DNA from 2 places in the Agrococcus sp. SGAir0287 genome. Region 1 is predicted to be linked to the other one. Evidence: predicted binding sites of a transcription regulator. Region 1 holds the regulator's gene; the other holds the start of a gene.

Region 1 (4,385 bases):
ACGGCTCGAAGCCGAGGCCCGCGAGCTCGCCGACGATGCGGTCGCGCTGCTCGCGCAGCTCGTCGACGCGGGCGAGCATCGTCGGCGCGTGCCGCAGCGCCGCGAGGGCGGCCGCCTGGGTGAGCGCCGACAGGTGATACGGGAGCCGCACGAGCCGCAGCGCGTCGACGACCGCGGGATCGGCGGCGAGGTAGCCGACGCGGACGCCCGCGAACGCGAAGGCCTTGCTCATGGTGCGCGAGACGACGAGGCGCTCGAAGCGCGGCAGCAGTGCGAGGGCCGTCCGCGACCGATCGTGCGCGAACTCGGCGTACGCCTCGTCGACGAGCACGATGCCGCGTGCAGCCGCGCATGCCGCCTCGACGACGTCGAGGCCGAGCGGCGTGCCCGTGGGGTTGTTCGGCGCGCACAGGAACACGAGGTCGGGATCGTGCCGCTCGATGGCCTCGACGACGGTGGCGGCGTCGAGGGTGAAGTCGGCGGCGCGCGGCTCCGCGACGTACGCCGCACCCACGCCCTGCGCGAGCAGCGGGTACATCGAGTAGGTCGGCGCGAACGACAGCAGGGTGCGCCCGGGCCCGCCGAAGGCCTGCAGCACGTGCTGCAGCACCTCGTTGGATCCGTTCGCCGCCCAGATCGACGCGGCCCCGAGCCCGTGGCCGAGGTAGTCGGCGAAGGCCTCGCGCAGCTCGGTGAACTCGCGATCCGGGTATCTATGCACGCCGGCGATCGCGTCGCGCACCGACGCGACGACGTCGTCGACGACGACATCCGCGATCGGGAAGGCGTTCTCGTTCACGTTGAGCCGCACGGGCACGTCGAGCTGCGGCGCCCCGTAGGGCACGCGGCCGACGAGGTCCGCGCGGAGCGGCAGATCGTCGAGCGAGGTCACCGCTCCAGCCTAGGCGCGCCAGGATGCGCCACCGCGCGGCCCTGACGCGACCGCGCCCCGTCCCGGATCGGGACGGGGCGCGTGCGATGGCCTGCTCAGCGGGTGTACTCGGCGGGGATCGCGAGCTCCTGACCGGGCTGGATCGCGCCGCCGATGCCGTTGATGCGCTGGATGTCGGCGATGACCTCGCGCGGGTCGACGTCGGGGGCGACGACCTCGGCGATCGACCAGAGCGTCTCACCCGGCTGCACGACGACCGTCTCGTGCGACACCTCGACGGCCGTCTGGCCGGCGATGGCGGTCGTCGCCTGCAGGACGCCGAGCCCGCCGAGGGCGAGCACGGGCGCGGCGACGACGATGGCGAGCGCACGTCGTCCGCGCGCCGTGATGCGCAGTGCCGGGGCCTGGGTGGCGATCGCGGTCATGGTCTGCTCCTCGTCTGCGTCGGATCGCGGGTGCGGCGCTCGGCCGGGAGCGTCGCACCCGCGTTCCATGATTCGAACGTACATTCGGATCATCCGTTCGTCAAGAGCCCGATTGCCCTGGATTCCCGGACGACACGCTCGAACACCCGTACCCTTCGGACCATGCCGTCGGATACGCTTTCGAACGAGACAGAGTCAATCGGCGACCACCGACACGGTCGTCGGCGAGAGGACGACGGGCCATGGCACAGCGGCAGCTGACCGAGAAGCAGACGGCGATCCTGCGCTGCATCCAGGAATCCGTGCGACAGCGGGGCTACCCGCCGAGCTATCGCGAGATCGGCGACGCCGTGGGCCTCTCCTCGCTCTCGAGCGTCACGCACCAGCTCGGGCAGCTCGAGCTCGCCGGCGCCATCCGCCGCGACCCGGCGCGGCCGCGCGCCATCGAGGTGCTCGTCGAGGCCGACGACCCGGCGGACGCGGCGGGCACGGATCCGACGGCCTACGTGCCGCTCGTCGGCCGCATCGCCGCCGGCGTGCCGATCACCGCCGAGCAGCAGGTCGAGGAGATCTTCCCCCTGCCGCGCTCCCTCGTCGGCTCGAGCCAGGACCTCTTCATGCTCAAGGTCGTCGGCGACTCGATGATCGACGCCGCGATCTGCGACGGCGACTGGGTCGTCGTTGCGCAGCAGTCGACCGCCGAGAACGGCGACATCGTCGCGGCGATGCTCGACGAGGAGGCGACGGTCAAGGTGTTCCGTCAGCGCGACGGCCACACGTGGCTGCTGCCGCGCAACTCGGCGTTCGAGCCCATCCTCGGCGACGAGGCCGTCGTGCTCGGTCGCGTCGTCGCGGTGCTGCGCTCCGTCTGACGCCCACGTGCGAGGAGGCCGGTCGGGATCGATCCCGACCGGCCTCCTCGCGTCTCGTCAGCGCGCCGGCAGGACGCGGAACTCCTCGAGGCCGTCGACGGCGTCCTCGGTCACGAGGACGTCGAGCCGCGTGCCCGTCTCCTCGTAGGTCTCGCGCTCGATCGTGGCGCGCTCGTGAAGGCGCGAGACGACCTCGCCGCGGTCGAACGGCACGAGGAGCGACATCGCGATCGTGGGCCGCGGCAGCAGCTCGGCGATCCGCTCGCGCAGCTCGTCGATGCCCCTGCCCGTGCGAGCGGACACGAAGATCGCCGACGGCACGAGCCCGCGCAGCACCAGGAGCTCGTCGTCGCCCACGAGGTCGGCCTTGTTGAAGGCGACGACCTCCGGGATGTCGCGCGCGCCCGTCTCGCCGATGACGTCGCGCACCGTGGCGAGCTGCGCGGCAGGGTCCGGATGGCTCGCGTCCACGACGTGCACGATGACGTCGGCGTCGGCGACCTCCTCGAGCGTCGAGCGGAACGCCTCGACCAGCTGGTGCGGCAGGTTGCGCACGAAGCCGACGGTGTCGGCGAGCGTGTAGAGGCGTCCGTCGGGCGTCTCGGTGCGGCGCACCGTCGCGTCGAGCGTCGCGAACAGCGCGTTCTCGACGAGGACGCCCGCGTTCGTGAGCCGGTTGAGGAGGCTCGACTTGCCCGCGTTCGTGTAGCCGGCGATCGCGACCGACGGCACCTCGAAGCGGTCGCGGTTCGCGCGCTTCGCCTGACGAGCGGGAGCGAAGCCCTTGATCTGGGTGCGCAGCCGCGCCATGCGGTTGCGGATGCGACGGCGATCGAGCTCGATCTTCGTCTCGCCGGGTCCGCGCGAGCCCATGCCGGCGCCCTGCCCGCCGACCTGACCACCGGCCTGGCGCGACATCGACTCGCCCCAGCCGCGCAGGCGCGGCAGGAGGTACTCGAGCTGCGCGAGCTCGACCTGCGCCTTGCCCTCGCGGCTCTTCGCGTGTTGGCTGAAGATGTCGAGGATGACGGCGGTGCGGTCGATGACCTTCACCTTCACGACGTCCTCGAGCGCGCGGCGCTGGCTCGGCGCGAGCTCCGTGTCGGCGATGACGGTGTCGGCGCCGGTCTCGCGGACGAGCTCGGCGAGCTCCTGCGCCTTGCCGCGCCCCACGTAGGTCGCGGGGTCCGGCGTCGGACGACGCTGCAGCACGCCGTCGAGCACGACCGCGCCGGCGGTCTCGGCGAGCGCTGCGAGCTCCCGCATCGAGTTCTCGGCATCGTCGACGCCGCCGGCGTGCACGCCCACGAGCACCACGTTCTCGAGGCGCAGCTGCCGGTACTCGACCTCGGTGACGTCCTCGAGCTCCGTGCGCAGGCCCGAGACGCGGCGCAGCGCGGCGCGGTCCGCGCGCTCGAGCTGGTCGCCGTCGAAGTCGCCGTCGGCCGCGTCCGCGCCGAGCGCCTGCGCAGCGCGGTCGAGCAGGCGCTCATCGCCGGGATCCGCCCACTCGAGGATCCGGTCGACGCGCGATGTGCCCTCCGCCATGCTCTTCCTCCACTACGGTCGGCTGGGTGACCGACCACTACTTCTCCGCCGCCTCCGGCGACGCCCCCACGCGCGAGGTGCGCGCGACCCTCGCGGGGCGCGAGCACTCCCTGCTCACGGCGCCCGGGGTGTTCTCGGGCGACGGCCTCGACGTCGGCACGGCCGTGCTGCTCGACGAGACCCCGCAGCCGCCGCAGTCGGGCGACCTGCTCGACCTCGGCGCCGGCTGGGGGCCGATCGCCCTCTCGCTCGCGCTTCGCGCCCCTGAGGCGCGGGTGTGGGCGGTGGATGTGAATCCGAGGGCGGTCGACCTCGTCCGGCGCAATGCCGAGCGTGTCAGCGTAGCAAACGTCGCTCCCGCGCTGCCTGCCGACGTGCCCGATGTTCGCTTCCAGGGGATCTGGTCGAATCCCCCGATCCGCATTGGCAAGCAGCAGCTCCACGAGCTGCTGCTGACGTGGCTGCCCCGGCTCGAGGTCGGCGCCGAGGCGTGGCTCGTGGTGCAGAAGCACCTGGGATCCGACTCGTTGCTGCGCTGGCTCGACGAGCAGGAGGGCCTCGCCGCCGAGCGCTGGACGTCGAAGAAGACCTTCCGCATCCTGCGCATCGAGCGCACCGAGGGCTGATCGGCGCGCTGCGTCAGACCAG
Region 2 (4,385 bases), 990 kb from region 1:
GGGCGATGGCGAACGCGAGCGGATCCACGCGCACACGATAGGACTCGTGCCTCGACGTCGCCCTGACGTCGCCACAGCGCGCGGGTCGATGCCTCGGCACGCGAAGCATCTCGCACGATCGTCTCGATAGGATGAGGCCGCTGGATTCCTGGGATCGCGGGCCACGTCGGTGCGCTGCAGGTGATTCGGCCGCCGAACCACACACTTCCTGGAGCACTGTGCAGCGCATCCCGTCGTCCGTCGCGCGCGCGGCGGTCGCGGCATGAGCGACGACGCGATCGACGCCCTCGTCGCGGCGATCGGCGCCGCGCTAGATCGCCTGGCGGCGACGGTGCGCGACCTCGACGACCTCGACGCCCCATCGCGCTCGTCGAACGCATCCCGCCGCGCGCTGCTGCGAGGACTCGCGACGCATCTCGCGCACGTGACGGCAGCCCTGCGCTCGTGCCACGCGCCCGAGGCAGCGCTGACCTGCACCCGGACGGACGAGGTGCTCGAGGGCCCTGCGCTCGCGGCGACGCTGGTCGAGCGGTCCAGGCAGCTGCGTGCGGCAGTGCGGCGCGCTCCCGCCCCTGCCGTCGCCGGCAGCGCGCTCCGCGACGAGCTCGACGCCGCCCTCGCGCGCATCGAGATCTGCCACGTCGGCCTCGACGCGGGCTACGACCTGCCCGACCTCCCCGAGCGTTCTCTCGACGCGTGCGCACGCGTGACCGACGCGGCAGCCCAGCTGCGCGACCTGCTGCCGCCGCGTCCGCGCATCCGCCCTACCGCTCGGCGCGGGCCGGGCATAGCCTCTCCCCCAGGCCGCCGTTCGTCGTGAGCCGCGGCACCGACCGAAGGAGTCAGCATGGGCGCGCTCGACGACCTCGCCAAGAAGGCGCAGGGCTTCGTGGAGGAGAACAAGGGGCAGATCGAGGAGGCCCTGCAGAGCGAGAAGGCCGAGGAGGTCAGCGACACCGTCCTCGACGCCGTCGCAGGCAAGATCGACGACGTCACGGGCGGCAAGCACTCGGACGCGATCCAGAATGCTCGCGAGCAGATCGACAAGCGCATCGGCAACGAGTAGCGCAGGACGGATGGAGGGGCGCGGCCACGTGGGCCGCGCCCCTTCGTCCGTGCTCGCCGCAAACGGCCGCGACTCGAGGTTCGAGCGTGGCGCGGCCGATCGGCCCCGTGGTGCGCCTAGGGTCCGCTCATGAGCACGCTCGGCGACGATCCCGATCGAGACCCGGCGCGCGTGCGCTTCCCACCCGCGGGGATCGTCCTGCTGGTCGTGACGATCGCGCTCGTCATCCTCGGCACGTGGCTCGCGGTCCAGGGGATCGATTCGTACGCGTCCCAGGAGCCCGAACGACGCATCGCGCAGGGCGAGCTGGGCCTGGCGCTCCTCGCCGCCGGCGCAGCGACGCTCCTGGCGACCTTGGTCGTCGGCGCGATGCGCTCCATCGCGCAGCAGCAGCTGGATGTCCTGCTCGCGCGCGTCGTCGGATCGGGCGAATCGGCCGACTGAGTCGGATGCGACGGTCCTGGCGCCTCCGGCCACGATTCGCCTTCCACAGGTCGCATGGATTCGAACATACGTTCGAATCCATGGTATGCTTCGTATGGCGAAGGGGCAGCGGATGCGCGACGAGGCGACGGTCGAGACGGCGGTCGTCGACGCGCTCCTCGCCGGTCGCGAGTCCTGGTCCGGGCTGCTCGATGCCGAGCTGCTGACCGTCGTCGACGAGCTCGCGGCGCGCCGCCGGGCGATCGACGCGGCCCTCGCCCGCGCGACGGCCGAGATGGCGCGACGCTCGGACGACCTGCCGCCCGCCGACGCCCTCGTGCGGCGCGCCGGCCACCGATCGGCCGCCGAGATGCTGCAGCAGCGCGTCGGGCTCCGCTCGCGGGAGGCGCGCGTGCTGTGCGCGGTCGCCGACGCCACGCGGTCGACCGTCTCGCTCTCGGGCGCGACGATCGCGGTGCCGTTCCCGCACGTCGCCGCAGCGCTCTCGGCGGGCTGGATCTCGCTCTCGCAGGCGCACGCGATCGTCGAGCCGCTGCAGCGCTGCGGCGCACGCGTCGCTCCGGCCGACGTCGAGATCGCCGAGCGCGACCTCGTCGCCCGCGCGATCGGCGCTGCGGAGGGGGACGCCTCGCCGCAGGTGCCCGAGGCGCTCTCGGTGCTCGCGCGCCGGTGGCTCGACCACCTCGACCCCGACGGCGAGGAGCCGCGCTACGACGAGCAGCTCGCCGGTCGGTTCCTGCGCCTGCGTCGGATGGCCGACGGCTCGGTGCGCGGCGAGCTGCGCTGCACCCCCGAGGTCGGCGACGCCATCCAGACCGTGCTCGACGCCGAGGTACGGCCTCGACGCGTGACCTTCGCGGCGTGCGACGGCGACGCGGAGGCGGAGGAGGAGCGCGACGATCGGACGCTCGACCAGCGACGCATGGACGCGCTCGCCGCGATCGTCGCGCACCACGGCGCGTCGGCCTCCCCGCGCGTCTGCGGCGAGGCCGCGACGCTCACGATCGTCACGACGGCCGATGCCCTCCACGGCGAGCCCGCGAGTCCCGACGACCGGCCCTGGCTGCGACGATCGGGCGACATCGTGCCGGTCGCGGTCGCCGCGGCCCTGCTGTGCGACGCCTTCGTGCAGCCCGTGCTGCAGGGCGACGACGGCGAGGTGCTGCGCCTCGGGCGCCGCAGGCGGCTCTTCTCGACGAGCCAGCGACGCGCGATCGTCGCCCGCGATCGCCACTGCCGGGCGCCGGGCTGCTCGGCACCCGCCGGCTGGTGCGAGACGCACCACGTCGTGCGCTGGGCGGACGGCGGCGTCACCGACGTCGCGAACGGCATCCTGCTCTGCCGCTTCCACCACACCGAGGTGCATCGCGGCGCGCTCGAGATCCGACCCGTCGAGGACCGACCCAAGGATGGCGCGATCCCGGAGGAGGACGCGATGGCCGACGCCGGCCATCGACCTCCCCGGCCCCGATCTCGAGCCGAGCGGCTCCCTGCGCTCGCGCGATGGCGCGTCACGAGCCGGCATCGCCGCAGACCACGCACGCGTACGCCGATCCCGATGCGGACATGAGCGACGCCCCGTCGCGTCCCCGTGACCTCAAGCGCGAGCTCGACGCGTACCGGGCCCGCGAGGGCGAGCTGCGCATCCTCGACGTGCCGCCACTCACGGCCCTGTCGATCGACGGGCACGGCGACCCGAACGCGACCGAGCGCTTCGGGCTCGCCGTCGGTGCGCTGTTCCCGCTCGCGTACGCGCTGAAGCAGGCGGCGCGGCGCGAGGGCCGCGACTTCGTCGTGATGCCGCTCGAGGGGCTCTGGTGGGCCGACGACATGGCGGCGTTCACGCACGAGCGCGACAAGGCTCGCTGGCACTGGACGTTGCTGATCGTGGTGCCCGAGCACGTCGACCGTGACGCGCTCGACCAGGCGCGCGCGAAGGTCGAGCGCAGGCGCGCGGCGCCCACCCTCGGCGACGTGCGCCTCGAGCGTCTCATCGAGGGCCGCTGCATGCAGACGCTCCACGTCGGCGCGTTCGACGACGAGGCAGCGGTGCTCGCGCACATGCACGACGACGCGATCCCAGCCTCCGGGCACCGCATGACGGGCCGGCACCACGAGATCTACCTGTCCGACGCGCGGCGCACGCCACCCGAGCGTCGGCGCACCATCCTCCGGCAGCCGATCGCGCCGATCTGATCAGGCGCTCGCCGCCTGCGCCCTCGTACGCACCTCCGAGATGTACTCGCGCACGCGCTGGTCGACGATGATGTCGGCTGGACGCAGGGGCCGCGACAGGTAGAGGCCGTCGAGGCTCGTGAGCCGCGACAGCGCGACGTACGTCTGCCCCGGGCTGAAGGCGCGCGAGCCGAGGTCGACGATCGCCTGGTCGAACGTCGAGCCCTGCGACTTGTGGATCGTCACGGCCCACGCGAGCCGCAGCGGGAACTGGGTGAACTCGGCGACGACGTCGCGCCGCAGCTCCTTCGTCGCCGGCGAGTACTGGTAGCGGTAGCGCTCCCAGACCGCCGGCTCGACCTCGTGGTCCTCGCCGTCGACCTCGACCCACACGGTCGCGCCGATGTCGACGACGCGGCCGATCGATCCGTTGACCCAGCGCTGCTGGGAGTCGTTGCGCAGGAACATGACCTGCGCGCCTTCCTTGAGCTCGAGCACCTCGTCGGCCGGCAGCGCCCGCGGGCCGAAGTCGCCGGACACCTCGGCGACCGCCTTGCGCACCGAGCCGGACAGGCGCGCGAGCTCGCGCGCGTTCGTGCGCTGCACCATGTCGTTGCGGGTGGCGAGCGTGAGGATGTCGTCCTCGGGTGGCGTGCGCGCACCCGCATCGTTGAGCAGCTGCGCGACCTCGGCCGTCACG

What was found. Region 1 encodes LexA, which represses DNA repair genes until DNA is damaged. Its sites were predicted from a motif close to TCGAACANNTGTTCGA; they were not measured.
Region 2: a site for LexA is predicted at 1,571-1,586, ahead of C1N71_RS14205 (HNH endonuclease signature motif containing protein). Genes of this name have one in related genera too.

The regions. Positions count from the first base shown of each region.
Region 1 is NZ_CP027942.1:1,974,110-1,978,494, forward strand. It holds gene C1N71_RS09395 (histidinol-phosphate transaminase) at 1-892, opposite strand, end outside; gene C1N71_RS09400 (LysM peptidoglycan-binding domain-containing protein) at 988-1,317, opposite strand; gene lexA (transcriptional repressor LexA) at 1,560-2,189, shown strand; gene hflX (GTPase HflX) at 2,247-3,737, opposite strand; gene C1N71_RS09415 (class I SAM-dependent methyltransferase) at 3,722-4,363, shown strand; gene dapF (diaminopimelate epimerase) at 4,377-4,385, opposite strand, start outside.
Region 2 is NZ_CP027942.1:2,965,046-2,969,430, forward strand. It holds gene C1N71_RS14185 (hypothetical protein) at 1-28, opposite strand, end outside; gene C1N71_RS14190 (hypothetical protein) at 263-820, shown strand; gene C1N71_RS14195 (antitoxin) at 848-1,066, shown strand; gene C1N71_RS14200 (hypothetical protein) at 1,196-1,510, shown strand; gene C1N71_RS14205 (HNH endonuclease signature motif containing protein) at 1,623-3,080, shown strand; gene C1N71_RS14210 (GyrI-like domain-containing protein) at 3,077-3,706, shown strand; gene C1N71_RS14215 (ATP-dependent DNA helicase) at 3,707-4,385, opposite strand, start outside.